Regions from separate parts of the Streptomyces sp. NPDC001270 genome, predicted to be linked through region 2. Evidence: riboswitches for the same ligand, from Rfam matches in the RefSeq annotation. Region 2 holds a riboswitch; each other region holds the start of a gene.
What was found. Region 2 has a riboswitch for thiamine pyrophosphate ahead of ACFY2B_RS18275 (thiamine ABC transporter substrate binding subunit). Riboswitches for the same ligand answer to the same signal wherever they lie in the genome.
Positions count from the first base shown of each region.

Region 1: linked by a shared signal. The riboswitch ahead of thiC (phosphomethylpyrimidine synthase ThiC) and the one ahead of ACFY2B_RS18275 (thiamine ABC transporter substrate binding subunit) in region 2 are both predicted to bind thiamine pyrophosphate.
Region 3: linked by a shared signal. The riboswitch ahead of thiO (glycine oxidase ThiO) and the one ahead of ACFY2B_RS18275 (thiamine ABC transporter substrate binding subunit) in region 2 are both predicted to bind thiamine pyrophosphate.

Region 1 covers NZ_JBIAXM010000012.1:59,108-63,174, forward strand. The annotation lists gene ACFY2B_RS21275 (hypothetical protein) at 1-117, shown strand, start outside; gene thiC (phosphomethylpyrimidine synthase ThiC) at 340-2,178, opposite strand; TPP riboswitch at 2,171-2,348, opposite strand; gene ACFY2B_RS21285 (YibE/F family protein) at 2,420-3,928, shown strand; gene ACFY2B_RS21290 (SsgA family sporulation/cell division regulator) at 4,015-4,067, opposite strand, start outside.
Region 2 covers NZ_JBIAXM010000010.1:45,615-49,681, forward strand. The annotation lists gene ACFY2B_RS18270 (ABC transporter permease) at 1-1,296, opposite strand, end outside; gene ACFY2B_RS18275 (thiamine ABC transporter substrate binding subunit) at 1,389-2,459, opposite strand; TPP riboswitch at 2,541-2,648, opposite strand; gene rlmN (23S rRNA (adenine(2503)-C(2))-methyltransferase RlmN) at 2,713-3,819, opposite strand.
Region 3 covers NZ_JBIAXM010000014.1:43,499-47,565, forward strand. The annotation lists gene ACFY2B_RS23740 (thiazole synthase) at 33-827, opposite strand; gene thiS (sulfur carrier protein ThiS) at 831-1,031, opposite strand; gene thiO (glycine oxidase ThiO) at 1,028-2,191, opposite strand; TPP riboswitch at 2,189-2,300, opposite strand; gene ACFY2B_RS23755 (NAD(P)/FAD-dependent oxidoreductase) at 2,519-3,760, shown strand; gene ACFY2B_RS23760 (Rv2175c family DNA-binding protein) at 3,828-4,067, shown strand, end outside.

The sequences.
Region 1 (4,067 bases), on a different contig from region 2:
GGCCGGCCGGGCTTCAGCAGCCCCGAGGACACCTCCGCACCGGGCTCGCGCCCGAGCTTCAGCAGCCCGGACTACTCAAGCCCGGACTTCGGCGGCCCGGACCACCAGCCGGAGTGAGTCCGGCTTGCGCCCCCGCGGGGGCGCAAGCCGGGCACCCCGGTGGCACCACTCGATCACCGGGACACTCCGACGCCCAGGACATAGCTTTCCGGCCATATTTCCAGCGGCCGGGACAGCGTCCTACGGCGGGTGGCTCGCGCGGACACCGGCTCGCGGCAGTCTCCCGTCCCGAGGTCCGGTTTCCTCCGCGCGCGGCGGTGAACTCCGTACCGAGGTGTGTCAGTCGGCAATCGGCAGGTACACCCGGTTGCCGCTCGCCGCGAACTCCTTCGATTTCTGGAGCATCCCTTCGGCGATCTCCTCGGGAGAGGCCCCGTCGGCCGAATCACCGCCGAAGCGTTCCGTGATCGTGTGGCTAATCTTCATCGAGCAGAATTTCGGTCCGCACATGGAGCAGAAGTGGGCCGTCTTGGCGGGCTCGGCCGGGAGCGTCTCGTCGTGGAACTCCCGTGCCGTGTCCGGATCCAGGGCGAGGTTGAACTGGTCCTCCCACCGGAACTCGAACCGAGCGTCGGACAGCGCGTCGTCCCACTCCTGGGCACCCGGGTGCCCCTTGGCGAGGTCGGCCGCGTGGGCAGCGATCTTGTAGGTGATGACGCCGGTCTTGACGTCGTCCCGGTTGGGCAGGCCCAGGTGCTCCTTGGGCGTGACGTAGCAGAGCATCGCCGTGCCCCACCAGGCGATCACCGCGGCCCCGATGCCCGAGGTGATGTGATCGTAGGCCGGAGCGACGTCCGTGGTCAGCGGGCCGAGCGTATAGAATGGAGCTTCATCGCAGATCTCCTGCTGCAGGTCGATGTTCTCCTTGATCTTGTGCATCGGGACATGTCCCGGGCCCTCGATCATCGTCTGTACATGGAAACGCTGGGCGATCCGGTTGAGTTCCCCGAGCGTGCGCAGTTCCGCGAACTGCGCCTCGTCGTTGGCGTCCGCGATCGATCCGGGGCGCAGGCCGTCGCCGAGCGAGTACGTGACGTCGTAGGCGGCGAGGATCTCGCACAGTTCCTGGAAGTTCTCGTACAGGAACGACTCCTTGTGGTGCGCGAGGCACCAGGCGGCCATGATCGAGCCGCCGCGCGAGACGATGCCGGTCTTGCGGTTCGCGGTCAACGGCACGTACGGCAGCCGGACGCCCGCGTGGACCGTCATGTAGTCCACGCCCTGCTCGGCCTGCTCGATGACCGTGTCCTTGTAGATCTCCCAGGTCAGTTCCTCGGCCCTGCCGTCGACCTTCTCCAGTGCCTGGTAGAGCGGCACCGTGCCGATGGGGACGGGGGAGTTGCGCAGCACCCACTCGCGAGTGGTGTGGATGTTGCGGCCGGTGGACAGGTCCATGACCGTGTCGGCCCCCCAGCGGGTCGCCCAGGTCATCTTCTCGACCTCCTCCTCGATGGAGGAGGTCACCGCCGAGTTGCCGATGTTGGCGTTGACCTTCACCAGGAACCGCTTGCCGATGATCATCGGCTCGATCTCCGGGTGGTTGACGTTGGCCGGCAGGACAGCCCGTCCCGCGGCGATCTCCTCGCGGACCACTTCGGGAGAAACGTTCTCCCTGATCGCCACGAACTCCATTTCCGGAGTGATCTCGCCGCGTCGCGCATAGGCGAGTTGCGTGACCGCTGCGGCGCCGTCACGGCTCCGGCGCGGCTGCCTGGGGCGGCCGGGGAAGACGGCGTCCAGGTTGCGCAGCCCGCCGCGCGGCGAGGTGTGCTTGATTCCGTCGTCCTCGGGGCGGACGGGACGGCCCGCGTACTCCTCCGTGTCCCCGCGAGCGATGATCCAGTTCTCCCGCAGCGGCGGCAGGCCCCTACGGACATCGGTCTCGACGAGCGGATCGGTGTACGGCCCCGAGGTGTCGTACAGCGTGACCGACTTCCCGTTGGTGAGATGCACCTGACGGACAGGCACGTGCAGGTCGGAGCGTGAGCCCTCGACATACCCCTTGTGCCAGCCGATGGACTTCCCCGTCGTCGCGCCCTCGACGCCGTCGGATCCGTTGACGGCTCCGATCGTCGCGTCCTGCGTGGAGACAGGCGTGCGTTCGTCCTTGTTGGCCATGAGACCTACTCCCTACGCCGGCATTACCCGGTAACAGGTTCAGCGGTCGACGCAGCGGCTTCCGTTCATCGGTGTTCCATGTGAGACATCGATCGTTCCACGTGAAACATCGCGAATACGGAGGTCAGCGCCCTCTCAGCCCGGTGCTCCGAGCTCCCGCGTGTGCAAAGGTGCCTCCACGCTAGCGTCACTTCGGGCGCGGTGAACAGAGGGCCCCTGTCGTTCTTGCGATGATCGGTCGGTGACCACGATGCAGCAGTCCCCGTACCCCCCACCCGAGCCGCAGCGCAGACGCGGCTCCGAGCAGGGCGGCGGACACGGCCACGAGGGCCACGGTTCCGGGGCCGGACACGGCCATGGTCCGGGCCACGAACACGGTCCGGGAGCCAGTCAGGGTTCCGGCCAGAGCCCCGGCGAGGGCCACGGACACGGCCATGCACACGGACACGGCCACAGTCACGGGCCCGCGGCGCCCGTCTCCAAGCATCTGCGCAAGGTCATCGCGGCCGTCCTCATCCCGTTCACGACGGCGGTCGTCGTCGGGCTCGTGGTGCTCTGGCCCGGCGGGGCCCCGCCGCACGAGCGCACCGGGGTCGGCTTCGACCGGCAGACACAGCAGGCCACGGTCACCCAGGTCGTCGCGGTGAGCTGCAAGTCGGTGAACGCCTCGGGGGACACCCCGACCGGCGACACCTCCACCGCCGAGGGCAACTCTGCACAGCAGCAGGCCACTGGTACCTGCAAGAAGGCCACCATCCGGGTCGACACCGGCAAGGACAAGGGCCGTACGTTCACGGAGATCGTGCAGCCGGACCAGTCACGGCAACTGCACCAGAGCGAGAAGGTGGTCGTCGCCTACGAGCCGTCGGCCCCGAAGGACCTTCAGTACTCGGTCACCGATGTGAACCGGAAGCTCCCGCTGGCGCTGCTCGCCGGCATCTTCGCGCTCGCCGTCGTGGTGGTGGGCCGGCTGCGGGGCGTGATGGCGCTCGTCGCCCTGGCCATCAGCTTCCTGGTGCTGACCCTCTTCATCCTGCCCGCCGTCCTACAGGGCTCGAATCCGCTGGTCGTGGCCGTGATCGGTTCGAGTGCCATCATGCTGATCGCCCTGTACATCTGCCACGGCCTGTCGGCCCGGACCTCGGTGGCCGTCCTCGGCACGCTGGTCTCGCTGCTGCTGATCGGCGTCCTCGGCTCCGGGTTCATCGGCTGGGCGGCGCTGACGGGCAACACGGACGACAACACCGGCCTGATCCACGGTCTGTACCCGTCGATCGACATGAGCGGTCTGTTCCTGGCCGGCGTCATCATCGGCTCGCTGGGCGTCCTGGACGACGTGACGGTGACGCAGACCTCCGCCGTCTGGGAACTGCACGAGGCCAATCCCTCGATGGGCTGGCGCGGGCTGTACCGGGCGGGCATCCGCATCGGCCGTGACCACATCGCGTCCGTCGTCAACACGCTCGTCCTCGCCTACGCCGGCGCCGCCCTGCCGCTGCTGCTGCTCTTCTCGATCGCGCAGAGCAGCGTCGACACGGTCGCCAACAGTGAGTTGGTGGCGGAGGAGATCGTCCGCACTCTGGTGGGCTCGATCGGTCTGGTCGCCTCGGTGCCAGTCACCACGGCGCTGGCGGCGCTGGTCGTGTCGGCCGACCGGCCGGGGCAGACAGCCCCGGCACCCGTGGGGGCGGCGGTCCCGGCACCGGCCGCCGTGGCGCGCGGCGGTAGGGGCAGGCGCCGCAAGCGGTGACGCGCCGCCCAGAGCGGGAAGGTCCAAGAGGAAGCGTTCCTGCACAATCCGCCGCCGGCACTGCCCGGCGCCCGGCCGGCCACGTCTCAGCCGGCGCTCTGCTCCTCGGCCAGGATGCGGTCCAGGGCATCTTCGAGGT
Region 2 (4,067 bases):
CGCCGCCTCCCTGAGCCGCCCGTCGACGGCCCGCAGCACCGGCAGCATGGTCCGTACGACGAAGGGCACGCCGACCAGCGCCTGGGCGAGCGGCACGAGGATCCAGGACTGCCGCAGGTCGAGCGGCGGCTTGTCCAGCGCGATCAGGAAACCGAAACCGACGGTCACGGCGGACACGCCGAGCGGCAGCATCAGCAGCGCGTCGAAGCCCCGTACGATCCGGCCGGCGCCGCGGGCGAGGGCCGCGGCGGCGAGGGAGCCGATCAGCACCGCGATGGCGGTGGCGACGACGGCGTAGCGCAGGGAGTTGCCGACCGCGGCGATCGGCGCCACCAGGAACGTACCGCCGTCCGCACGGGTCAGCGCCCGGTAGTAGCCGAGGCCGGGAGCGGCGAGGGAGCGCTGCACCAGCACCCCGAGCGGCAGCAGCACGAGTACGGCGACGGTGGCCAGGACACCGCCGAGCATCGCCCACTGGCCCGCCCCGCGCGGCCGGCGTGCCGTCAGCGACGCGTCGACCAGGCGCAGCGTGCTCTCCCGCCGCCGTACCGTCCAGGCGTGCACGGCGAGGATCACGCCGACCGCCGCGAACTGGACCAGGGTGAGGACCGCGGCCGTGGACAGGTCGAAGATCTGGGACGTCTCCCGGTAGATCTCCACTTCGAGCGTGGCGAAGGTGGGGCCGCCGAGGATCTGCACCACGCCGAAGGAGGTGAAGGTGAACAGGAACACCATCAGCGCGGCGGCGGCCACCGCCGGGGCCAGCGCCGGCCGGGTCACCGTGCGCCAGGCGGTCAGGGGCGACGCGCCCAGCATCCGCGCGGCCTCCTCCTGGCGCGGGTCGAGCCCGGACCACAGTCCGCCGACCGTGCGGACGACGACGGCGTAGTTGAAGAAGACGTGCGCGAGCAGGATCGCCCAGACGGTGGTGTCCAGCCGCACGCCCCACAGGTCGTCGAGGAGGCCGCCACGCCCGACGAGGGCGAGGAAGGCGGTGCCGACGACGACGGTCGGCAGCACGAACGGCACGGTGACCACGGCCCGCAGGACCCGTTTGCCCGGGAAGTCGAAGCGGGCGAAGACGTACGCGCCGGGCAGCGCGACCAGCAGGGTGAGCGCGGTGGAGGCGAGCGCCTGCCAGGTGGTGAACCACAGCACGTGCCGGATGTCGGAACGGGCCACGACGTCCGCGATCCGTCCCAGCCGCCAGGCGCCGTCCGGTTTCAGACCGCGGGCGACGATCGCGGCCACCGGCCAGGCGAAGAACACGGCGAAGAACGCGACGGGTCCGGCCAGCAGCGCGAGCCGCACCAGGTTCCCGGTGCCGTGCCGCCCGCGCGGGAGGGAACCGGCCGCCTCCGCCGGCCCGGTCCCCTCGTCCGCCCCGGTCAGTTCAGTACGAGTGAGGTCCACGACTTGACCCACTGGTCACGGTCGGCGGCGATCCGGTCGGGCGCCATGGTCTCGGGGTCCTTGGCCTGCGGGCCGTACTTCTCGAACTCCTGCGGCACCGCGGCATCCGTGCGCACCGGGTAGACGAACATGTTCAGCGGCATGTCCTCCTGGAACTCCTTGCCGGTCAGGAAGTCCAGGAACGCCTTGCCGCCCGCGCTGTTGCGGGCACCCGAGAGCAGTCCGGCGTACTCGATCTGCCGGAAGCAGGTTCCGGCGGCCACTCCGGTGGGCGCGGTGGCCGGTTTCGGGTCGGCGTAGACGACCTCGGCGGGCGGCGAGGAGGCGTACGACACGACGAGCGGCCGGTCGCCGCCCGCCTTCCTGCCGCCGGCCGAGCCGGAGAACTCCTCGTCGTACGCCTGCTCCCAGCCGTCGACCACCTTGACGCCGTTGGCCTTGAGCTTCTTCCAGTACGCGCTCCAGCCGGCGTCGCCGTACTTCGCGGCGGTGCCGAGCAGAAAGCCGAGGCCGGGCGAGGAGGTGGCGGCGTTCTCGGTGACGAGCAGGTTCTTGTACTGGGGTTCGACCAGGTCGTCGAAGGTCTGCGGCGGGGCCAGCCGGTGCCGCTCGAAGTACGCCTTGTCGTAGTTGACGCAGATGTCACCGGTGTCGATGGGCGTGACCCGGTGCCCGGACGCGCCGTCCCGGTACTCGGGTTCGATCCGGTCGTAGTCCTTCGGCTGGTACGACTGGAACAGCCCGTTGTCGAGGGCACGCGACAGCAGGGTGTTGTCGACGCCGAAGAAGACGTCGCCCTGCGGGTTGTCCTTGGTCAGGATCGCCTTGTTGACGGCCTGCCCGGCGTCGCCGTCCTTGAGGACCCTGACGGTGTAACCGGACTGCTTCTCGAAGTCCTTGAGCACGTTCTTCGAGACCGCCCACGAATCGTGGCTGACGAGGGTGACCGTCTTGGCGTCGGCGCCCCCGTCGTTCGTGGACCCGCACGCGGACAGCGTGACCAGGCCGAGCCCGACCACGACGGCCACGAAGGTCTTGGTGTGCAACTGGATTCCTCCTGGGGTTGACCAGGAAGAGACGCGGCCCTGCCCGGACCGTACGAGGCAGGTCCGGGCAGGGCGCAACAGCTTGAGTGAGGACCGATCTCCCTACCCAGAATGACCTGGGCGAGGTTCGGAGGGTCTGCGGCCGGTGTGCCGCACTCTCAGCGCTGTGGCGCTCCCCTGTCGGAATATTCGGAATGTTCGGAACACGAGGTTCGCGATATGACGTTATGACCGGGCTCAGACTACCGTCCGGCTACCGCTCGGTGGCAGCCAGCTGACCGCAGGCGCCGTCGATCTCCTGCCCGCGGGTGTCCCGGATGGTCACCGGCACCCCGTGCGCCTCGATGGCCGCCACGAAGGCCCGCTCGTCCTCGGGCCTGGAGGCGGTCCACTTGGAGCCCGGCGTCGGGTTGAGCGGGATGAGGTTGACGTGCACGGGCTTGCCCTTGAGCAGCCGGCCGAGCCGGTCGCCCCGCCACGCCTGGTCGTTGATGTCGCGGATCAGCGCGTACTCGATGGACAGCCGGCGCCCGGACCTGGCGGCGTACTCCAGACCGGCGTCCAGCACCTCGCGCACCTTCCACCGCGTGTTCACGGGGACGAGGGTGTCGCGCAGTTCGTCGTCGGGCGCGTGCAGGGAGATCGCGAGGCGGCACTTGAAGCCCTCGTCGGCGAACCGGTGGATGGCCGGGACGAGTCCGACGGTCGAGACGGTGATGCCGCGCTGGGACAGCCCGAGCCCGTCCGGCTCGGGGTCGGTGAGCGCCCGGATCGCGCCCACGACCCGCTTGTAGTTGGCGAGCGGCTCGCCCATGCCCATGAACACGATGTTGGACAGCCGCGCCGGGCCGCCGGGCACCTCGCCGTCCCTGAGGGCCCGCATCCCGTCCACGATCTGGTGCACGATCTCGGCGGTCGACAGGTTCCGGTCGAGACCGGCCTGCCCGGTGGCGCAGAAGGGGCAGTTCATCCCGCAGCCGGCCTGCGAGCTGATGCACATCGTCACCCGGTCCGGATACCGCATCAGCACCGACTCGACGAGCGTCCCGTCGAACAGCCGCCACAGCGTCTTGCGCGTGGTTCCCTCGTCGGTCGACAGATGCCGTACGACCGTCATCAGCTCGGGGAACAACGCCTCCCGCAGCCGGCCGCGGGAGGCCGCGGGAATGTCGGTCCACTGCTCGGGGTCGTGCGCGTACCGCGCGAAGTAGTGCTGCGAGAGCTGCTTCGCCCGGAACGGCTTCTCGCCGATCGCGGCGACGGCCTCCTTGCGTTCGGCGGGCGAGAGATCAGCGAGATGCCGCGGCGGCCGCTGGGCGCCGCGGGGGGCTGTGAAGGTGAGTTCTCCGGGTTTAGGCATGGCCGTACCAGTGTCGCAGATCCACTCGGGTGACCTGCGGCGGAAAGCCCGCGCGGTGGTCGTTGTCTGTCGTTCCCGGTCGCTGTCGGCCGCCCTCGGACGGCCCACAGACGGCCCGGCGGAAGCGATGCTAGGCACTGCCCGCACGCCTGTGACCTGCATTTTCCGAGCCTGGCCAAGGGCATGGGACATCCTTCCACGACGGGCCGTCTGTCGGCCCGGCCCATGCTGGCGGTAGCGTCGGCCCC
Region 3 (4,067 bases), on a different contig from region 2:
GTTGCGAGAGCATCCTGGCACGACAACCCCGCTCAGAACGCGGGCCGCTCCGGATCGAGCGCGGCCAGGCCCTCCGCGGGAGACGACGCCTCGGCGAAGTGCCGCCGGGGGATCCGCCCCGCCAGCCGTGCCAGCCGCCCCGCGTCCACCGCGTGCCGCATCGCCGCGGCCATCCGCTCCGGTTGCTGCGACCGGGTGACGGCCGAGGCCAGCATGACCCCCGCGCACCCCAGCTCCATCGCCAGGGCCACGTCCGACGCCGTACCGGCTCCCGCGTCCAGGATCACCGGTACGCGCGCGTGCTCCACGATCAGCTGGAAGTTGTGCGGATTGCGGATCCCGAGCCCGGAACCGATCGGCGAGCCGAGCGGCATCACCGCCGCGCACCCCACGTCCTCCAGCTTCCGCGCCAGCACGGGATCGTCGTTCGTGTACGGCAGCACCGTGAAACCGTCGTCGACGAGGGTCTCCGCCGCGTCCAGTAGCTCGATCGGGTCCGGCAGCAGTGTCCGCTCGTCGGCGATCACCTCGAGTTTGATCAGATCGGACCCGAGCGCCTCCCGGGCCAGTCGCGCGGTCAGCACCGCCTCGCCCGCGGTGAAGCAGCCCGCCGTGTTGGGCAGCACCCGGATGCCGAGCCGTTCCAGGACCGAGAGCACGGACCCGTGCACATCGGGGTCGACCCGGCGCATCGCCACGGTGGTCAGCTCCGTTCCGGAGGCGACCAGCGCCCGCTCCAGCACGTCGAGGCTGGGCGCACCGCCCGTACCCATGATCAACCGGGACGTGAAGGACGTACCGCCGAGGACGAAGGGATCGTCGGCCATGGTTCAGCCTCCTTGGACGGCGGTGAGGACTTCGACGCGGTCCCCCTCGCTCAGGGCGGTGGCGGGCCACTGCGCGCGCGGGACGACGGTTTCGTTGAGCGCGGCGGCCACTCCGCCGGGCGCTGTGGTGAGGGTCTGCACGAGGGCGTCGAGGGCCGTGCCGGGCGCGATCTCCCGGTGCTCCCCGTTGACGGAGATGATCATGCGGGCTGCTCCGTGAGGGCGGCGGCGCCGAAGCGCGCGGGGGTGAACGGACGGACCTCCTCCGGGAGCGTCCCGGTGGCCAGGACGTGCGCCATGACATCCCCGGTGACCGGGGTGAGCAGCACGCCGTTGCGGTAGTGCCCGGTGGCCACGTGCAGCCCGTCGAGCGCGGTCGGGCCGAGCAGCGGCGCGTTGTCCGGGGAGCCGGGCCGCAGCCCGGCCCGGGTCTCGGTCAGCGGCAGTTCGGTGATCCCGGGCACCAGCTCGTGCGCGTCGCGCAGCAGCTCGTACACGCCGCCCGCGGTCACCGTGGTGTCCCAGCCCAGTTCCTCGTCGGTCGCCCCGACGACCAGCTCACCGTTCTCCCGCGGCACCAGGTAGACCTGGCTGCCGCGCACCACGGCCCGCACGGTCCGGCTCAGGAACGGCGCGTACCGCTTCGGCACGGTCAGCCGCAGCACCTGACCCTTCACCGGCCGCACCGGCGGCAGCACGGCCTCCGGCAGGCCCGCCAGCCGGCCGCTCAGGCTGCCGGCCGCGAGCACCACCTGCCCGGCGTCCAGTTCGGTGCCGTCCCCGGTGATCACCCCGACGGCCCGGTCCCGGCGCACCACGCAGCGTTCGGCCCAGGCGCGGTGGAACACCACTCCCGCCCGCTCGCAGGCCGCCAGCAGCGCCGCCGCCAGCCGCCGCGGGTCGATCTGGTGGTCGCCGTCCACCCGCAGCCCGCCCCGCACCCCCGGCGCGAGCATCGGCTCCAGACGACGGCAGTCCCGGCCGGACAGCCACTCGGACTCAAGACCGGAGCGCTGTTGCAGTTCGTGCAGGTCGCGCAGGTGCGCGCGGTCGTCGGCGTCCAGCGCGACGGCGAGCGTGCCGCACCGGCGGTAGCCGAGGTCGCGGCCGGTCAGCTCGGTCAGCTCGGCCGCGAAGTCCGGATAGCGGCGCGCCGAGGCCAGGTTCAGGCCGAGCAGCGTCTGCTCGCCGTGGTGCAGTTCGGTGACCGCGGCCAGCATGCCGGCCGCGACCTGTGCGGCCCCGCCACCCGGCTCGGGATCCACGACGGCCGTGGCGAATCCGCGCTGCGCGGCCCGCCAGGCCGTGACCAGGCCGATGATTCCGCCCCCGATGACGAGGACATCCGACGTACGTGACGACATGGGCGTCCAGCCCCTCCCTTCGCCGGCATGACCCGGATCAGGTTCGTACGGTCGGAGGCCGCCAGCCTCCCTCTCAGCCCGGTGCGTCCGGGCTCCCGCGAGTGCTTGTACGGTGGCCACCCTAGCCCGCCGCCGCCCGCCTCGAAAAGGAAGCCTCGGCCCGCACCCCGCTCGCGGCCTCGGCCCGCACGCGGCTCGGCGGGCTCCGGCCGGGCGGCGCGACGCGCACGGAGGAACGGCCGGCGCGGGCCCCTGGCGGACACCGGACGAGCCCGTGTGCAGCAGGTCACCCAGCACGCCCCCTGACTGACAAATCGTCAGTTGACTATGGTGATCAGCGTGAGCCAGCAGACGCAGCAACGGAGCACGTCACAGGTGCGGCGCGTGGTCGTCGCCGGCGCGGGCATGGCCGGGGTGCAGACCGCGGTCGCCCTGCGGGAGCAAGGGTTCAGGGGCACGGTGACCGTGGTCGGCGCGGAGCCCCACGCGCCGTACGACCGGCCACCGCTGTCCAAGGCCGTGCTGCTCGGCAAGGTCGAGGGCTCGGCCTTCGACGTCGATTTCGGCGCGCTCGGCATCGACCTCGAACTGGGCCGGGAGGCGCTCGGCGTGCGCCCCGGCGACCACGAGCTGGACACCGCGGCCGGTCCGGTGCCGTACGACGTCCTGGTCCTCGCCACCGGCGCCGAACCGATCCGGCTGCCCGGCGCGGAGGGCGTCCCCGGCGTGCACCTGCTGCGCACCCTCGACGACGCCCAGGCGCTGCGGCCGGTGCTCGCCCGGCAGCACGACATCGTGGTCGTCGGCGCGGGCTGGATCGGCGCCGAGTTCGCCACGGCGGCCCGCGAGGCGGGCTGTGCGGTCACGGTCGTCGAGGCCGCCGCCCGCCCGCTCGCGGGCGCGCTCCCCGCCGAGGTCACGGCGCCGATGGCCGCCTGGTACGCGGACAGCGGCACCGAACTGCGCACCCACGCGCGCGTGGCGCGCGTCGAGCCCGGCGCGGTGGTGCTCGACGACGGCTCGCGGCTGCCCGCGGGCGCCGTCGTGGTCGGCATCGGCGCCCGCCCCGCCACCGCCTGGCTGGCCGGTTCCGGCATCGAGCTGGGCGCCCATCGCGAGGTCGTGGCCGACGACCATCTGCGCACCTCCGCGCCGGACGTCTACGCGGTCGGTGACTGCGCGTCCTTCCCCTCCGCCCGGTACGGCGAGCGCCTGCTCGTCCACCACTGGGACAACGCCCTCCAGGGGCCGCGCACGGTCGCCGCGAACATCATCGGCGACACCCCGGCGGCCTACGACCCGGTGCCGTACTTCTGGTCCGAGCAGTTCGGGCGTTTCGTGCAGTACGTCGGCCACTACCCGGCGGCCGACACGCTGCTGTGGCGCGGCGACCCCGCCGGGCCCGCCTGGACCGTCTGCTGGCTGGGCGCGGGCCGGCTGGTCGCCCTGCTGGCCGTGGGCCGGCCGCGTGATCTGGCGCAGGGACGGCGGCTGATCGAGGCGGGCACGCCGATGGATCCGCTGCTGCTCGCGGACCCGGCGAGGCCGCTGAAGGAGGCCACCGCGTGACGCGCGATATCCCCAGGTCGGACGGGCCTGGCTTCCGACTGTCGGTCCGGGATGGCACGCTGTTTCCGTGACCGAGATTGACGCAAAGATCGATGCTCTCGTCCCTGCATGGCTCACCCTCCCCGACATCGCCGAGCAGCTCGGCGTCGAGGTGACACGTGTCCGGCAGCTGGTCAAGGAGGGCCAGCTCATCGCCGTACGCCGTGGCGAGAACCGTGCGCTGCACGTCCCTGCCGCCTTCATCGACGGGGACAAGGTCGTCAAGGGTCTGTCCGGGACCCTGACGCTCCTGCGGGACGACGGCTTC